DNA from 3 places in the Cellulosilyticum sp. I15G10I2 genome. Region 2 is predicted to be linked to each of the others. Evidence: riboswitches for the same ligand, from Rfam matches in the RefSeq annotation. Region 2 holds a riboswitch; each other region holds the start of a gene.
The links. Region 2 has a riboswitch for cyclic di-GMP ahead of BN3326_RS06205 (GspE/PulE family protein). Riboswitches for the same ligand answer to the same signal wherever they lie in the genome.

Region 1: another riboswitch for cyclic di-GMP. It lies ahead of BN3326_RS09685 (EAL domain-containing protein); the one in region 2 lies ahead of BN3326_RS06205 (GspE/PulE family protein).
Region 3: another riboswitch for cyclic di-GMP. It lies ahead of BN3326_RS08055 (response regulator transcription factor); the one in region 2 lies ahead of BN3326_RS06205 (GspE/PulE family protein).

Annotation. Positions count from the first base shown of each region.
Region 1 covers NZ_FMMP01000009.1:234,311-240,617, forward strand. Annotated here, with positions in the region: gene BN3326_RS09685 (EAL domain-containing protein) at 1-2,009, opposite strand, end outside; cyclic di-GMP riboswitch class I at 2,124-2,208, opposite strand; gene BN3326_RS09690 (SDR family oxidoreductase) at 2,430-3,449, shown strand; gene BN3326_RS09695 (helix-turn-helix transcriptional regulator) at 3,509-4,480, shown strand; gene BN3326_RS09700 (GyrI-like domain-containing protein) at 4,554-5,003, shown strand; gene BN3326_RS09705 (sensor histidine kinase) at 5,163-6,307, opposite strand, start outside.
Region 2 covers NZ_FMMP01000006.1:1,275,317-1,281,623, reverse strand. Annotated here, with positions in the region: gene BN3326_RS06220 (hypothetical protein) at 1-488, shown strand, start outside; gene BN3326_RS06215 (reverse transcriptase family protein) at 491-1,411, shown strand; gene BN3326_RS06210 (Na+/H+ antiporter NhaC family protein) at 2,082-3,821, opposite strand; lysine riboswitch at 3,892-4,067, opposite strand; cyclic di-GMP riboswitch class II at 4,321-4,403, shown strand; gene BN3326_RS06205 (GspE/PulE family protein) at 4,746-6,307, shown strand, end outside.
Region 3 covers NZ_FMMP01000007.1:275,698-282,004, forward strand. Annotated here, with positions in the region: gene BN3326_RS08040 (sensor histidine kinase) at 1-1,671, opposite strand, end outside; gene BN3326_RS08045 (diguanylate cyclase domain-containing protein) at 1,764-2,720, opposite strand; gene BN3326_RS08050 (chemotaxis protein CheC) at 2,713-3,348, opposite strand; gene BN3326_RS08055 (response regulator transcription factor) at 3,345-3,713, opposite strand; cyclic di-GMP riboswitch class II at 3,796-3,879, opposite strand; gene BN3326_RS08060 (LacI family DNA-binding transcriptional regulator) at 4,012-5,022, opposite strand; gene BN3326_RS08065 (extracellular solute-binding protein) at 5,398-6,307, shown strand, end outside.

The DNA of each region.
Region 1 (6,307 bases), on a different contig from region 2:
CCACTTATCCAGCTTTTATAAGTACGACATACCTCTCTTAATATCCATTTGCCTATATCAACAATAAACCCTGCCTCTTCTGCTATAGCAATAAACTCATCGGATGACACAATCCCCCAAGTTGGATGTTCCCAACGAATCAATGCTTCTGCTGAGGTAATTTCACTTGTTTGCAAGTTAACTTGGGGCTGATAATACACTCTTAGCTGGTTCTTTTGTATCGCTTTACACAAATCATTTCTCAGGGTAAAGTCTTTGTAGTTTTGTATATCCATATCATGAGAATAGAAAGTATACCTATTCTTGCCCTGTTCTTTTGCACGAAGCAGTGCAATGTTGGCATATTTTATAAGCGAATCAGTATCTTGTTCATCATAAATATACGTACTTATACCTACACTCATCGTAACATTTAGTTCATACGTATCTATCTCAAAAGAATGGGAAAATAACTGAATAATGTTTTTAGCAACATTCTCATATGCTGCTATACTCTCTAAATTTGATACAATAACAGCAAACTGATCCCCCGAGTAACGTGCAATAAATGCCTGTTCACCTAAAAAAGCTTTTAACCGCTCTGTTATTTGAACAATTAACTTATCTGCAAGCTGATAACCTACTGCATCATTAATGTATTTGAAACCATCAATATCTAACATCATGATTACAAATGTATAGAAGTTTTTCTTGGCATCCTCACATAAATATTGAATATGTTTTTTAAAATAAGAACGATTAGGGAGGTTTGTTAATTCATCATGGGTTGCAATATGCACCATCTTTTTTTCCATGTTTATTTTTTCTGTAATGTCCTGAACTGTACCATAAACATAAATTAACCTGCCATCCGTATCTCGTATCGCCTCAATTAAATTGTGTAAATTCCTTACGTCACCATCAGGTTTAATAATCCGAAATGCCATACTCGAGAAATATTCCTGTGAGGGGTTCTTTAAACTTTCTTCTAAATTACTTTGTATCATACCTCTGTCGTCTGGATGAATAAAGTTCAGGGCCCCTTCAAAAGTTCCGTCAAATTGCCCGGGCGTTATACCATAAATATGATAGGTTTCATCAGACCAATAGATCTTACCACGAACCACGTCCATTTCCCAGCTGCCCATTTGTGCTAGATGCTGTGCTCTTGCAAGGCTTTTATAACTTTTTTCCAGTTTTTCTTCTAACTGTTTCTTTTCTGTTATATCCTGTAACGTTCCTACAATACTTATAACTTGATCCCCTTCGCCAAATAGAGGTTCCCCCCTAGAAATAACAATTTTTTCTGGTCCATCAGACTGCGGAATACGGTACTCAATTTCATAACTTTTTCCATTTAGACAATCCTTTACTGCATTTTCTACTTTTACTTGATCTTTAGGGTGAATCAATTTGAGAATACTATCATAGTCTTTTTTAAATGCTAATGGTTGAATATTATAGATTCGATACAGCTCCTCTGACCAATAAATCTGATCCTCTATCACATCATATTTCCAACTTCCAACCCCGGCTACTTTTTGTGCTTGATTCAGATTATCCCCAAATGTCTTTAACTCATTCTCTATCAGTTTCTGTTTTGTAATATCCTGTATAATACCAATCATCTTAATGGGGGTATTCTGTTCATCACATAATACTTTCGTTTTTTCATGCACATACTTTTCTATTCCACCCGGCGTCACAATACGATATTCTATATCATATTCTTTGCCTGTTAAAGCACCCTCTGCTGCTTGTTTTACCCTCTGCAGATCATCCCCTTGTATATATAAATAAAAACTCTCAAGTTTACCATCAAAATCTTGGGGCGTACACCCCATAATATCATAAACCTCATCTGTGAAAAAAATCTCATCCTTTTGCAGATCATGGGTCCAGCTTCCAATGTGACAAAGCTGCTGTCCATAAATAACATTCTCTTTTAGCTGGTTAAATTTTGTTTTTACTTCCTGTTTTTCTGTATCATCTAAAAGAACTTTTAATATATCTTTTTTCCACATAGCCATATCGCCCTCTCCTTTAGATGTATTTTATAGCCAGAGTATCCTAAAAAGCAAAAAAGCTGTAGCCTGCAAATAGCCACAACTTTAAATATTAGTAAGTACAACTAATATTACACACTTTGCAACTCAACCATCATAGTTCTTCCACCTTAGACTTGTAGCTTTGCGTCCCTACCTTTCGATAAGTTTGCCTATTTTATCATCATATATTATAAATATTATAATACTTTTATAGTAAATTACAATAACTAAATAACTAAAGTGCCAGTACCTCATTAAAACTAATAGAAAACACTTGACTTAGCCTATACTATAGGGTTTATAGTAAGCTTAATACTGGTTTAAAATTTAAATATATTTAACTTTTATGGTAACTGTGGTATAAGTTAAAATACTCTTATACAAATGAAAGGATGATAATCAATGAAAGCATTATTAATCGGCGGAACAGGCACAATAAGCCTTGCAATTTCTAAATTATTAATTGAACTCGGCTGGGAACTCTACTTACTTAATCGTGCCAATCATTCAGAAGAAATCAAAAATGATAAGGTTAAATTTGTTACTTGTGATATCAATGATGAAGAAAAGGCAGCACAGCTACTTGAGGGACTTGATTTTGATGTTGTAGCAGATTTTATTGCATTTTTGCCTGAGCAATTAGAAAGAGATTATCGCTTGTTTCAAAGCAGAACCAAGCAATTTATTTTTATAAGTTCTGCATCTATTTATCAAAAACCACTTTCTGATTATAGAATCACAGAAGGCACGCCTCTTTCTAATCCGTATTGGGAATACTCCAGAAATAAGATCGCTTGTGAGGATTATCTTATGAAAATGTATCGTGAGAGGGGTTTTCCTATTACTATTATCAGACCAAGCCATACCTATGGTAACCGCTCTATCCCCCTTGGTGTTCAAGGGACCAAGGGAAGCTGGCAAGTTGCGCGGCGTATGTTAGAAGGCAAACCTGTAATTATTCATGGTGATGGTACCTCTTTATGGACAATGACACATAATAGTGATTTCGCCAAAGGCTTTGTGGGGTTAATGGGTAATATACATGCCATTGGAGAAGCTGTACAGATTACCTCCGACGAAACATTAACTTGGAATCAAATTTATCAAGTTGTTGCTGATGCTTTAGGGGTAAAGTTAAATGCCGTTCATATTGCTTCCTCCTTTCTAGATGCTTGCAGCGACCAGGATTATCATGGAGGCCTAATAGGTGATAAGGCCAACTCTGTTGTATTTGATAACAGCAAATTAAAACGCCTCGTCCCAGGTTTTACAGCTGTAACACGTTTCGATCAAGGTATCAAACAAACCGTTAAATACATTTTAGAACATCCAAAATACCAAACCTCAGACCCCGCATTCGATAGATGGTGTGACCGAGTCATCTTTACACTGAATAATGCAATCAATGAAATAAATCAATAATATATAATGAATGTGAATAAAGATTATATACGTTGAAGTTAAGATAGGAGTGTGAACTTATGAGACTTCATAGACTTCTAGGTATTATTATGTTGCTCGATTCAAGGGGCATTATGAACGCTGGAAATTTAGCTAAAATACTTGAAACTTCTGAAAGAACTATCTATAGAGATATTGATATATTATGCGAATCAGGCATGCCAATTGTATCTATTTTAGGTCCTAATGGCGGATATACTTTTATGGAGGGCTATAAAATAAATTCAAACGTCTTAGGAAGCGGAGATGTCTTTAACCTTTTACTTTCAAGCATGGGCATCCAGCCAGAGAAGGATACCCATGCAGCATCTCAATTAAAAAATGCCCTTATTAAACTTGAAAATAGCATATCAGAAGAACATAGAGAAGAAATTGCCAAAGCTAAAGAAAGATTTTTTATTGACTCAGACCCTTGGTGGGGCAAAAAAATTGAAAATAAATATTTAGACATTATTCAAAAATCAATACTTCATTTAAAAAAGCTAAAAGTATACTATAAAAAATATAGCGGCGAAGTATCTGAAAGAATTTTAAGGCCTTATGGTGCAGTGGTAAAAAACGCTGAGTGGTATGTGGTCGCTTTTTGTGAGGCCAAAAATGAGATTAGAGTTTTTAAGTGCAGCAGGATAGAACATCTCGAAGTTCTAGATGAGATTTATAGTATGCCTGAACAATTTTCCTTAGAAACTTTTTGGGAAAGCAGCAAAAAAGAGTTTGTAAAACACCCCTCTAGTATACTAAAACAATATGCATATCCTGTAAAAATCAAATGTGTTGAGGAGAAAAATAAGCTTCTTGAAGGCTTTAACGTATGTTCATCTCTTCAATTAGAAAATCAATGGATTTATGATATAGATATGCTAAGTTTTAAAACCGCCTGCAGTGTTATCTTTCCTTTAAGTGATAGGATTGAGGTATTAGAACCCCCAGAACTTAGAGCATATATCTTCCAAAAAGCAAATAAAATCTTAAACCTATATAAAGTGATATAAATCCCTGACATCCTATTGGCAGGGATTATTTGATATAATTGAATTATCAAATAACCGAAGGGAGATATGCATTATGGAAGGAAAAATAGTAAATAGCGAAGGATTTAAGGCTGTAGGCCTCACCTACTTTGGCAATAACACAAACGGGGAAATCCCTAGTCTATGGGAGACCTTTAATAAACGCTACAAAGATATCAAACAAATAAGTAAATCTATGCTGTGTTATGGCATCTGTGATGGTGAAACAGATTCTAAGTGCCAGTTTCACTATACGGCTTGTGCAGAAGTAGATAATTTTCTGGATATCCCAGAAGATATGGTGACCAAAGTTGTTCCAGCCGGTAAATACCTTATGTACACTTATAGTGGTGCTCTAAAAGATTTAGGAACATTTTATCATAATATTTTTACCAATTGGCTGCCCTCTTCAACGTATGAATTAGACCTAAGACCTCAGTTTGAACTATACGATGAAAGATATATGAGTAATGGGGTATTTGATATCTATATTCCAATTAAATAATACTCTATATATAAGAAAAGCAAGGATGCGTTTTATATGCCTCCTTGCTAGTTTAATAACTAAAGGAAAAATACTCATATAACACTTTATAAGTTATGTCTCATTAAATAACAGAAAATACCAACCACCAATTATAAGACTCCACTGATTTCGAGGATCTCACCTAACAGAATAAATATCTGAAAACTCTACGCTGATACGTTCAATATGATCCTGTTTTGTAGTGGTAGTATGGTGTATCTCATTGTCTTCAATGGTTTTGAAAGGCAGATTAATTATAAATTTTGTTCCGACTCCCACCTGGCTTATAAGTGTTATTGTCCCGCCATGCATCTCAACAAGAGCCTTCACAAGACTGAGACCTATGCCGCTCCCCTCGCTTTTTCTTGTTAACATTTCCTCAACTTGATAAAATCTTTCAAAAATCTTCTTTTGTTTATCTTCTGGGATACCGATACCTGTATCCTGCACTTTAATGCATATGCCGTTATCCTTCTTATGGAGATTTACAAATATCACCCCGCCCTTTGGCGTGAATTTAATAGCATTAGAAAGTAAATTCAGTAGAATCCTTTCTATCTTTTCATCATCACAAGCCATTACTTGCTCTTCTACATCTGTATCAAATACTAGCTTTATTCCTTTATTTTCAATGTAATCAGATACCGACAAAGTAATTTCTTCAACAACACTTATTATATTGCAGTTCTTAAGACGCAGTTCAAAAGCCTTGGCATCAATCTTAGAAATATCTATAAGGTTGTTTACAAGCTTTAATAATCTATAACAATTCTGTCTCATAGTCCCTATACTTCGTACAACCTTCAACTGGTTATTACTGTATTCTTCATCACGCGTATAGAGATCCATTAATTGTACAGTCCCCAAAATGACATTAAGCGGTGTTCGAAGTTCATGAGAAATATTAGAAAAAAATTCTGTTTTCATCTTATCATGCTCCAACAGCTTTTCCATCATTTGCTTACTCTCAAATATACTTTCTTTCAGTTTACATGCTTCTTTTTCATCTGTAATATCCGTCATCACGCCAACTATGCCGCTTGGCACTTCATTACCATCAGTAAAAACAGCCTTATTAAAGATAATGCTTCTTGAACTGCCATCAGGAAACTTAACAATGTCTTCATAGGTCTGAGTGCCCTGTGCCCTCAGAACCTCTAAGTCCATCTTCTCATACCTACTCGCAAGTTGTGGTTCTGCTATATGATAAACTGTTTTTCCTATGGCTTCATCACTCTTTACGCCTACAGCATCTTTAAAAGCGCGATTATACGCTATGTATT
Region 2 (6,307 bases):
AGTTAGCTTTTAAAAATAATACTTATAAGAAATACATCAAAGGAACGACCACATATTTTTTTAATAAATCTAGAGATAGATGCACAATATTATTAGAAAGTGCAACTGTAAAATATCAAATAATAGCATTATTTGGAATAGCTGAGTTTAGAACAGATATAATAAGAGCTACAAATGTTGAAGATACGGTTTCAATGACTGAAAAACTTTATAAAGAGATATTGATAAATACTATAAAGAAACAAGAGTCAGCGATAGACAAAAATTGTGAGTATAGTTTTAGATTCACTGATATAGAATACCAAAACATTAATGCTAAGGCTATTGTAGGGTATGTATTGTATATTTTACATGCTATGAAATTCGTAAGAATACCCCGAAAAAGTAAAACTGAAAGATTTTCTATTAGCCATGAATTTAAGCCTATTTATACAGAATTAGGCAAATTAATAGATACTACAAAAGATATTAGTTTTCTAGGAGATTAATTATGAAAGATGAATTATTAATTAAGTATATTCCCAAAAAAAAAGGATATAGAAAAATTGTATCTTATAATGTAGCCAATCAAAAATTAAGGCAAGAACATAAACATATTAATAAATTTATATGTGATGAAACAATACCGTCTAAATTTGCTAAGGCGTATATAAAAAACAGATCTATCATTTTAAATGCAAAAATGCATATGTATAATGATATTTTTATATATATGGATATAAAAAAGTTTTTCGCTAGCATTAATCATACTATGATGGTTAATCTATTATTTAAAGAAATAAATAAAAGAAAGCCAAAAATAATTATTACTAAAGACACTTGTTACAAAATAGTAAAATCATGTGCTATATCAAGTAAAGGGTTGGCTGAAGGAGTAATTCCTTCACCTACACTATCTAATATCTACTTAAAAGAATTTGATAATATTTTATATGGATATTTAAATAAGATGCATTTGGAAAATATACGATATACGAGATATGCAGATGATATGATAATATCATTTAAGGATACTGAGAACTACAATGTGGTTGATATAGTTAATGCTGTAACAACCTTATTAAAGAGATATAAATTAGAACTTAATAAAGAAAAAACAAAAATTATTAGTTTGAATAGATCTAACCATGTAAGACTTACTGGGATTATTATTAGTAAAGATAGTGATAATAATAGAAGCCTTACAGTAGGAAGAAAAAGAAAGAATGAACTTTATAATAAAGCAATTTCTTTAGCTAAAAAGAATAAGGATATTAGATTACAGGGAGAAATAAATAAAGTAAAAGGAATGCAGTCATTTATTTTATCAGTTGAGGGAATAAAATATGAAGAGATTTATTCTGATAAAATGATATCAATAGTACGTGAGTTGGGATACGAAAAGTTAAAACAACTAATAGATAATCTTTAGATAGAAGTATATATACTCATTTACTATACCTAATGATGGATAATAGGTGAAAAAAATATAAAGGAATATGGCAAAAAGCCTCTAATAATAGTCTTGTTAGAGAAATAAGTAATTAGAAAATATATTAAATAGTGGATAGTATTAATAAAAGTATTGTTTTACATGGGAGAGCTAGGCATTCACTAAGCTAATGTCATTAGATAGTTTTAAATATTTATCAATTCAACTGGTTATTAGTAAGTTAGTTGCAGCATCTAAAAATAATACACAAGTAATATACAATTGAAGATAAAACATTGGAAATATGTAAGTTACCGTTGCTATTGAAGAAGCAATGACTAAATAAGTAAATCTAGGATAGCTTAAGAAGAAGGCAGACTTTCGGGTCTGCCTTTTTTAGTTTGTGGAAAATGATTAATGAATTATGGCTGGATTGTTGGGGAGGGGATGTTTTGGATGAGGGCCGCAAGGGGAGGGAGGAGAGCTATCTTTCTCCGCTCCGTCACATGTATCCAAGTCGCGTCTAAAGATACTCTCCTCCCTCCCCTTGTTAATCTTAGCAATATTTAATTATTTAATTTTACAAAAATTTGAAGCTATACTTACTAAAATGATTTTATGAAGCATTAAAAATAGGGCAAGCTTAGCGCTTGCCCTATAATAAGTCGTATTATTTTGTTGCTTCTGGTGTATCAACACGTTTGCCTACAAATCTTACGATTAGGAAAGTAACAAGAATAGCCACAGGTAGCACGATGTAAATAGGAAGTCCTAGACCCAGTGGCAGGTAGCCTACTAGAATAGAAAGGGCGCCTATCGTTAGTGCATAAGGCAGCTGTGTATTAACGTGGTCAAGGTGATCACATGCTGCTCCCATTGAAGAGAGAATAGTTGTATCAGATATAGGTGAAGAATGATCTCCAAGTATAGCACCTGAAAGTACTGCACTGATACTAAAGATAATAAGTTCGTAAGATCCTCCACCGATTTGATGGGCTATAGGAATAGTTAGAGGCATCAAAATACCCATAGTTCCATAGCTTGTCCCTGTTGCAAAAGAAATAATACAAGCAAAGATAAAAATAAGTGAAGGCAGTAAGAACTGTGGAATAGCTCCTTCTAAGAAGTTAGATAAAAAGTGTGCTGTACCAAGTTCTTTAATAACGCCAGAAAGTGACCAGGCAAGAATAAGAATAACACCTGTTATAAGTAAAGATTTCATCCCCATAACCCAGATATCCAAAGATTCTTTAAGTGTCCATGCTTTTTGAATGAGCCCCATAACGATTGTAACAATCGAAGCGATAAGTGCAGCTTGGAAAAGAACAATTGCCGCATCAGAAGCACCAAAAGACTCACGAACAGCTACAAAAGAAAGCGGTGAATTTTGCAGTATGGCAATCATCTCAGCATCATCGCCACCTAAGATTGCGCCTCTGCCGTTAAAATAAAATAGAAGAAGAGAGCCTATAATTAATGAACCGATAGGAATAATAGCATTCCATATAGAAAGTTTTACGTTACTTTTAGGTACAAGTTCATCAAGTTCATTGCCGATAAGCGGAACGGCACCGTCTTTTATAACTTTACCAGTAAGTCTTGCACGTTTTTCAGCTTGATACATAGGACCGAAGTCTCTAAGTGTTACTACAAGAAAAACAACAAAAAGTAACATTAAAATATTATAGAATCTAAAAGGAATCGTTTCAATAAATACATTAAATGGTGAAATCTCTTGACCTATTTGGCCAAAACCATCTTTTATAACACTTAGTTCATAACCTATCCAAGTGGATACGAACATAATTCCTGCAATAGGTGCAGCTGTTGCATCAATAATGAAGCTTAATTTTTCTCGGGATACATTTTGTTTATCTGTAACAGGTCTCATAATAGGACCAACTATAAGTGAATTAGCATAATCATCAAAGAAGATAAAAAGGCCTAATACCCAGGTGATAAGCTGAGAACTTTTAGCCGTTTTAGCATGTTTTGCAAGGGATTCAGCCACAGCTTTTGCCCCGCCCAGTTTAGATATAAGTGCAATAAGACCACCGATTGTCAGTACTTGAAGGACAATACCGGCATTCCAAGAATCAGCCAGAGACCCAAGTGCTGCATAAGTAAATTTTTCAAAAGCAACATAAATAGATGCGAAAACATTGTTATCATTAAGTGCAAGCATGAATGTTCCTGATAAAACACCAAGGAATAAAGAAGTAATAACATTTTTTGTAATAAAAGCAAGTACAATAGCCGTAAGCGGTGGAATGAGTGTTAAAAAGCCATATTTAAGTGCATTGGCCGCCTTGGCATTTTCTACAGCATCAGAAGCCATAAGTTGTGTGGCTGCTAAAAGGGTGATAAAAAAAATCATTGTGAGAAGTACCTTAAAATTCTTTTTTTTCATAACATAAATCCTCCTTTTTAGTTTTATGTGTATAGAACAAAAAGGATGTGAGATTCATATGTAAATTCACATGGTAGATAGTTCTCCATACAAAATATTGTATGACAGTACTAAATATATTTTATTTAGTACCAGCATAATCCATTTAAGCAATAGGATTATGCTTCGGCAATACTTCCTTTCTATATACGTCACTGTGCTCACCTTGGTATATATACTGATAAGTACCGCACCTCTATCCTTTTAGTCTAACATAATGATATGTTATTCCTATATAATTTATCATGTTATATGCAATACGTCAATTTAAGAACGCTAGATATATCAATAAATAGCAAAATTTTTTGATATTTAATATTTAATTGTTTGCTTGCTTAAAAGTGAAAAAATATGTTATAATTTACCTTATTAAGAAAAAGATAATGTTTTCATATATTTTGGCTTTTTCTGATATAAAAAGAAAGATTTTTAGATTTTATTTAATGCAATATATAATCGGAAAAAAGTTGGAAGCAATGAAGAATTCTCTGTAGATGGGCACCTGGAGAATTGGAGCTTATGGTGCAACCGGCCAACAATTAGTCTACTAATTGTTGGTTTTTTTTATCTAAAAATCGCGCTAAAGTTTACATAAAAATGACGCTGCATAAGTATATTGCCAACTTATAGGGGTGTATGGTGAAGATTATAAATCAAAAAATGGATAGGTCATAATAAAGAAAGTATAAAATTTTTGTAGAAATTTAGATGAAAATGTTAAAGATGGTTAATTTTTCTAAAAGTCTTGGTAAAATGATTAAAATCGCTTATAATAAAATTAAAAATATACAAAGTATGTATCAAAATATAAAAAATAGTGATTTAAATGTTAAGAATGAGTGAATAATGCTAAAAGTAAGTAAGATAGAGTGTAAGGAGATGCCTATGAAGAAGGTAGAGAGAAAAAGATTAGGTGATTTGCTTTATGAAACGGGTATGATTACAAAAGAGCAATTAGACTGGGGGATTGAAGAACAGCATCGTACCAATAAAAAAATAGGTGAGATATTAGTTGAGAAGGGAATTATTACTGATAAGGACATATTAGGGGCGTTAGAGTTTCAGCTAGGCATTCCGCATATGGATTTAGAAAAATATACAATAGATTATAACATTGCATCTAAAGTACCTGAAGGTGTTGCAAGGAGATATACTGTTATTGCAGTAGGGCTAGATGGCACCAAACTAAAAGTTGCAATGAAAGACCCTCTGGATATGTTTGCGCTTGATGACCTGAAGCTTTCGACTAAAATGGAGATAATACCGCTGCTTGCTCTAGCCCATGAGATCGAAAATCTTATTAACCAAACCTATACTTCTGCTAAGACTAAAAATATTGTATTTGAGGCAGAGAGGCAGCTACAAGAAGAAGGCCATAAACAAATTTTAGAGGAAGTAGATGAAAATGCAGAAAATGCACCTATGATTCAATTAGTGAATAATTTTCTGCAAAGAGCGATTTTAAAGGGGGCATCAGATTTGCATGTTGAACCCTTTGAACATTACGTACGTATTCGGTATAGAGTTGATGGGCAGCTCCATGAAATGGAACGCGTAAAGAAAGAAATGCTTAATGCCATCACAACAAGAATTAAAATTTTGTCCAGTCTAGATATTGCTGAGAGAAGACTGCCACAAGATGGCAGAATGTCAAAATACTCTAATGGACAGCAAGTAGATCTGCGTGTAAGTGTTTTACCTACTGTTTACGGAGAAAAAACAGTTATTCGTTTTATTTACCGCAATGGAACTAACTTAGGATTACAAGATCTTGGTTTCCATCCAGAAGATTTTGAAAAGATTAAAAATCTGCTTAAAAATCCACATGGTATTATTTTGGTTACAGGACCCACAGGAAGTGGTAAATCTACGACGCTTTCAGCAGCACTTAAAGAACTCAATCATGATCATATTAATATAGTGACAGTAGAAGATCCAGTTGAAAATATGATAGAAGGTATCAATCAAGTAGCTGTAAACACTAAAATAGGGTTAACCTTTGCAAGCTGTTTAAGATCTATATTAAGACAAGATCCAGATATAATCATGGTAGGAGAAATGAGAGATAGTGAAACAAGCAGTATTGCTATAAGAGCAGCGGTAACGGGACATCTTGTACTTAGCACACTGCATACTAATGATGCAGCAAGTTCTATTGCGAGGCTTATTGATATGGGTACCGAACCCTTTATGGTAGGGGCAGCTGTAAAAGGCGTGGTTTCTCAGCGTTTAGTTAGAAAGGTCTGCCCAAACTGCAAGACAAAACACACTGTAACACCTACAGAAGAGCTCATTTATAAAATTAAAGCGGGTACGCTAGTTTATAAACCTAGAGGATGCAGTGTTTGCAGCCATACAGGCTATAAGGGCAGGATTGCCGTACATGAAGTATTAGTTTTAGATAATATGCTTCAAGAGGCCATAGCAGCCGGAAGTTTAACTACGGA
Region 3 (6,307 bases), on a different contig from region 2:
TTGAGGAAAGATTATAGTAATACAGGTCCCAAAACTTGGTTGACTTTCAATCACAAGAGATGTCCCATAAATACTTTTAAGACGATTATTCACATTCCTAATACCAATACCCGAGTCTAGATCATTACCTTTTAATATTGCTTGTATTTGCTCCTCACTCATACCAATACCATTATCTTTAATTTTCACATACACAGTTTCCTCTTTTTTGTAAGCATGTATTTCCAGCCTTCCGCCTTTTTTAGTTGCCATCAGCCCATGTTTAAGTGCATTTTCAACTATCGGCTGCAAGATAAGCGGCGGTACTTGACACTCAATATCCGCCTCAACATCTAATACCACTTCCAGCCTTTCGGAAAACCTCGCCTGTTCGATGCTCAAGTAACTTTCAATGTGCTTAAATTCTTGTGCCAGAGGGATAAACTCTCCTGTTGTTTTAAAGCTTGTCCTTAAATAATAACTAAGCTGCATTAATAATTCTCTTGCTTTAAGCGCATCTGTTCTGCAGAAAGAAACAATTGTATTAAGTGCATTAAAGAGAAAATGAGGTTGAATTTGTGCTTGAAGCGCTCTAAGTTCAGCTTTATTTAATAATTCTTTTTGATAAAATATTTGACTAAGCTCCAGCTGTGTAGAAAAGAGGTGCCCAAGCCCTTTTGCAAGTTCTATGTCCGAAGAAGTAATGCTGTTTTCTAAACATTTATAAAGTTTTAAAGTGCCTATAATATTATCTTTCATAAGCAGCGGCACCACAATGGCAGCTTTTAATTTACAGGATGGATTCTCACATTCAATGCTCACTTTATCCTGCGCAATCATATACTGCTTCTGGTCTATGGCCTTCTGAGTAATGCTTGTCCGGATAGCGCTGCCACTTTTATGATGGTCATCTCCAACACCAATATGTGCAAGTATAATTTCCGTATTTGTAAAAGCCACAGCATCTACGCCCGTAGCGTCACAAATAATTTTTGCTGCCGTTTTGCAAGATTTTTTATTTAAACCATTTCTTAAGATGGGTAATGTATTAGTTGCAATACTAAGAGCTAATTGTGCTTTAACTGCACCAGCCCTTTCATTTTCTTCATAGATCTGTTGGATAAGCAGAATAAATGCCGCTGTTCCTAAAGCATTAATGAACGTCATCGGCAAAAAAATGAGCTGCACTAAATTAAGCGCCTGCTCAAAAGGCCTTGAAATAAGCAAGATAACCAGCATCTGTATCGTCTCAATCCATGCGGCTATAATAAATCCCCACAACCATTTATTGGGTTTTGCATCCACATATCTTTTAAAATAGCCAGCTATGACTCCCCCCAATATAGTTGAAATGCCACATGCTATCGCCGTAAATCTCCCTGCCGGTATAACCATACGATGAATCCCAGCAATAAGTCCCGCGCCAATCCCTATAGCTGGTCCGCCAAAAAGTCCAGCTACAACAACCCCTATAGAGCGCGAGTTAGCAATAGCATCATTAACCGGAACACCCCAGTAAGTCCCTATAATCCCAACAAGCCCAAAAATTAACGAAAAAAGCAATTTATCTCTTAAAGCCAATTTTTCTTTTAAAAGATAATGTTTAAAAAAATCAGATTTTGAAAGCATAAAAGCCGCTAGAACGATAATACCTAACTTATTAAATAAATTCTGAGATAATTCTATAAGCACGCCGTTCTACCTCCCCTTTAAGCATCTCACAGCTTTAGTATATGAATTTTCTTTTAGGTTCATTCAGCCGCATCCCCTATCACCTTCACCTATTAATAGGCCGCTTCGACCTTATGTTCATCATAAAACGAATTATTTTCTCCATGTGTTTTTTTAGCAACGTACATAGCTTTATCAGCCTTTACTATTAATGTGTCAATTGTATCTCCATCAGTTGGATAAAAGCTTGCCCCTATACTTAATGAGATATTGATCGCTTCTCCATTATTCTCGACTATATGATTTTTAGTATGAATAATTCTTGAAACGATCCGATTATAATTCTCATAACTTTTTATATTAGGCAGTAAAATCAAAAACTCATCTCCGCCATATCTGGCAACTATGTCACTCTTTCTTGTTGCTTCTTTAAGCATATTGGCAACTTGCATGAGTACTCGGTCTCCTACTTCATGACCATGAGTATCATTAATATATTTAAACTTATTAACATCTATAAACATGATTCCAAGTAATTCATTATTTCTTTTTGCATGATCCAACATTTTTTCACTAAATTCATAGAATAACGTTCTATTAGCAACGCCTGTGAGCTTATCATAATATGCTAATTTCTTAATTACTTTTTCTTTTTCTTTTAACTCGTTATTAAGCGTATGAAGCTGCTCAACATAATCTTTTAACTGCTTAATACGAAATATTTGATTCGTTACATCAATAAATTCAAGAAGAATAACACTTTTCCCTGCTTTTTCTACTTTGCTTATCTTTAAATTAAGCTTATAGTTCGCATTAATAACATTCTTATGAAGTGCTGCCGAAAAAAATAATTTACAGCCATTTTCTATAACCCCTTGTATAGACCGCCTAAAAAAATCTTTATTCAGTTTTGGTAAAACTTCGTAAAGATTCTTATTTAACATTTCATCCGCACTTTTATGTGTTAAAAACAACATATAATTGTTTAAATACAAAACCTCTAAATCTTCATTGAGTATGACTATGCCCTCGTTAATACAATTGAGTGCATCTTCTAATATGCTATCCATTTAAATCATCTTCTTTCATACAGATCTTTTTAAATATTTGATCTAGGGTACTGAGCGCCAAGTTAATAATAATAGCCCCTTCAAGTTCTGAATCTTCTATATTGAAAGTTATGTACAGGATTAAAACATAAGCATATTCTTCATTTATAATCATTTTATCTATATGTTTATTACTAAGAATATTAATTTCAGGAAGTGTATAACTAAATTTCATATTAACATAATTACCAATTTCCCCAATAATGGCATTTAAAATAATATTGCCTACTTCTTTTATAATATCAAAGTCTATATCTGTAAACTTTATGCCGCAGGATGTATTTGTATTTTCCTCATGTAAACAAAGATTGATAAAACGCCTCATTTTATCTGCGGGAAAAATCAAACTCGCTTTGCCTGCTAATTCTTCTTCAAAAGAAATAGAAGATACCATGAGTGCCCCTTCAAACGCATTATTAATATAATCATATAATGCTTCTGCATCTTCTTCAATACCTATTATTTTAAGATCAGGTACGTTAAGCAATATTTTTTTATCAATTATTTCTGAAAGCATCGCTGCTGATTTGCCCACACCTATGTTAAATAACTCTTTGAGTATGTCTGCTCTTACTATTTTTTCGTTCATTTGAAATCTTCCCTTATTATATCACATACCATTTTTGCTTTTTCTTCATTAAAAGGCTTATTAATAAACGCCATAATATTATACTGTGCTATTTCTTCCTTTACGTATTTTTGAACATCTGCAGAGATAACAAATATTTTAGCACTACTATTATATTCTTTTATAAGTTTGATCATGTCTTGGCCATTTATATTGGGCATAAGTAAATCTACAAACGTATAATGAGGTTTTATTCTTTTATATACTTCAAATCCATCCTGCCCGTCATTTGCAAAAAAAATATCTGCCTCACCTAAAAACTCTTTAATTAAATTACCTGATGTTGCACGTGAAAAAGCTGAGTCATCTACAATCAAAACTTTCATTAAAAATTTCCTCCTTAGCCTCATTCATTTATTAAAGTTATGATCTTTTTGAATCCACATAAAAAAGCCAACAATTAAATGATTAATTGCTGGCAGGTTGCACCATTAACTCCCAAGTCCCAAGGTGCCCAATATAAGAAACTTGTTCATAGTATCCAACTCTTTTCAACGAGGTAAAAATGTCGCTATATATTAAAACTATATTGAACAATGTAAAATTTTCAAACTATTATTTTGTAATAATAATACCATCTGACTATTAAAAAATCAACTTTAAATTCTAAAAATATTCTATTAATTATTTAGAACTATTTCTTATGATCAAACTTGGTTCTAGCTCAATTTTAATAGGCGTTTCTTCTATTTCTCCCTTAATACGCTTTTGCAAAATGCTAAATGCCATTTGCATCATATCTCGAATGGGCTGATGTACACTAGAAATAGAAAGAGACTTGGATAAAATAGTATCATCAAACCCAACAACTGCTATATCTTCCGGTACTTTAATCTGGCGTTCATTCATTAATTTCATAAATTCAAATGCGCCTACATCATTAAAACCAAATACTGCTGTAAAATCTAGTTTTTCATGAGTGTCTAAATATTTAATTATATCTTGACGAATGCTGTATTGAGAATTTGAATCACTTCCAAGCTCAATAATATTTTCATCTCTAAGGCATAACCCATTATTAAAAATGGCTTCTTTAAAAAATAGCAGCCTTTCATCATGCATAGGACCTATATACCCTAACTTATGATGTCCCTGGCTAATTAAGTGCTCAGCTACTAGCTTTACGCCTTGTTTATGAGAAACGGCTACACTATCGAACTCATCTTTTATTTGAGTAATAATCACCGTTGGTACTTCGAGCTTTTTTAAAGCAGATAAGTTATGTGAAGTAGTGGGTACTAAAAGAATCCCATCTACCTGTCTCGCCATAAAATTTTGTATATTATCCCATTCTGTAAGTACATTATGATTACTGTTATGGATAATAATATTATAGCCATGCTGTCTACTTTCATATTCTAATGCCTCAATAAGATCCATAAAATATGGATTTGAAATATCAATTACACTTACCCCAGTAAGGAAAGATGCATTATTCTTAAGAGTCTGCGCCGTCCTATTAGGTTTAAATCCTACCTCTTCTATTATCTTAAAAACGCGTTTAGCTGCTTCTTTATTCACGTTTGGATTGCCATTAATTACCCTAGATACAGTAGCTTGTGAAACATTAGCGAGTTTCGCGATATCCTTCATTGTCATTTTCATTTCTTCACCCATTTCTGAATACGAATTCATATAAGATTTCATAATTATTCTCATATGCTTTTAATTCAATTATAAATGATTACAACTTATTTGTGAATAGAATCGTATTTTTTTGTTATTATTGCACATTATATTTTTATAAATTTATTTATGATTGTTTATTTTTTTATTGACAATTAACCTTTTGTAAATTACAATTTATTTATGAATACGTATTCACAGTTTTTATTCTTAAGATATAAACAGTAATACTGTATTTATCAGAACTTCATTTCAAACCTAATATGTAATTATAAAAGGAGGATATCTTAGATGAAAAAGGGAATTGCATTATTATTAAGCTTAGCTATTAGTATGATAGCTGTAGGATGTGGTAGTACGGAAGCCAAAAAAGATGATAAAATTGTGGTGTGGACACAGGCTGCGCCAGACCACCCAGAAGGAAAAATGTTTGCCGATAGAATAGCATCTTATAACGCTTCTAATCCTGACAAACTGCCTGTAGAAATTCAAAACTTTACCCGTGCAGGTTCCGGCTCTGGCTACATAGACAAGTTAAATGCAGCTATTACCTCTGATCAAGTCCCTGATATTTTTACTTTAGATGGACCAGATGTTGCCTCATACGTTGAAGCAGGTGTTGTAGGAGAATTAGATGGCCTTTTAAGCGATGATTTTAAGAATGGTTTTACAGACGCAATGCTTGAACAAGGTACAGTAGATGGCAAACTATATGCTCTTGGCTATCAAGACTCTGGCGTTGTGGTTATGTACAACGAAGATGTCATAAGTGAGTTGCCTGATGATGTAAAGGCATTAATCCCAACCGCTGATGAAGATTGGACATGGGAAGACTTCTATAAAGTAACTGAAGCTGTTAATGCACTTCGAACAAATCCCGAAACCAAAGATAAAGAGGCTATCAAAAAACTCGAATTAGTTGTAGACTTCCTGACAAGTGATATTCCAAAAGGTGCTTATGAAATAGCTATGTACTATCTCTTACCAATGATTTGGTCAAATGGTGGTCAGGTTGTAGCTGAAGATGGTCTTAGCGTTGAAGGTTATTTAAATAGTCCCGAAACACTAGATGCTTTAACTCAATTTGCCGCGTTTTTTGCTAATGATTACTCTATTGCAATAGAACCCGAAAAAAGCTTTCATAATGGAAAATCTGCAATGGCTGTTGCAGGCTTTTGGTATATAACAGACTTAACCAGCAATTACCCAAGCTTAAAATTCCGTTCTGTAAGATATCCAAAAATGGATCTTAACAATACTTCTAATTACACACCTTCTGGTAGCTGGGCTTTTG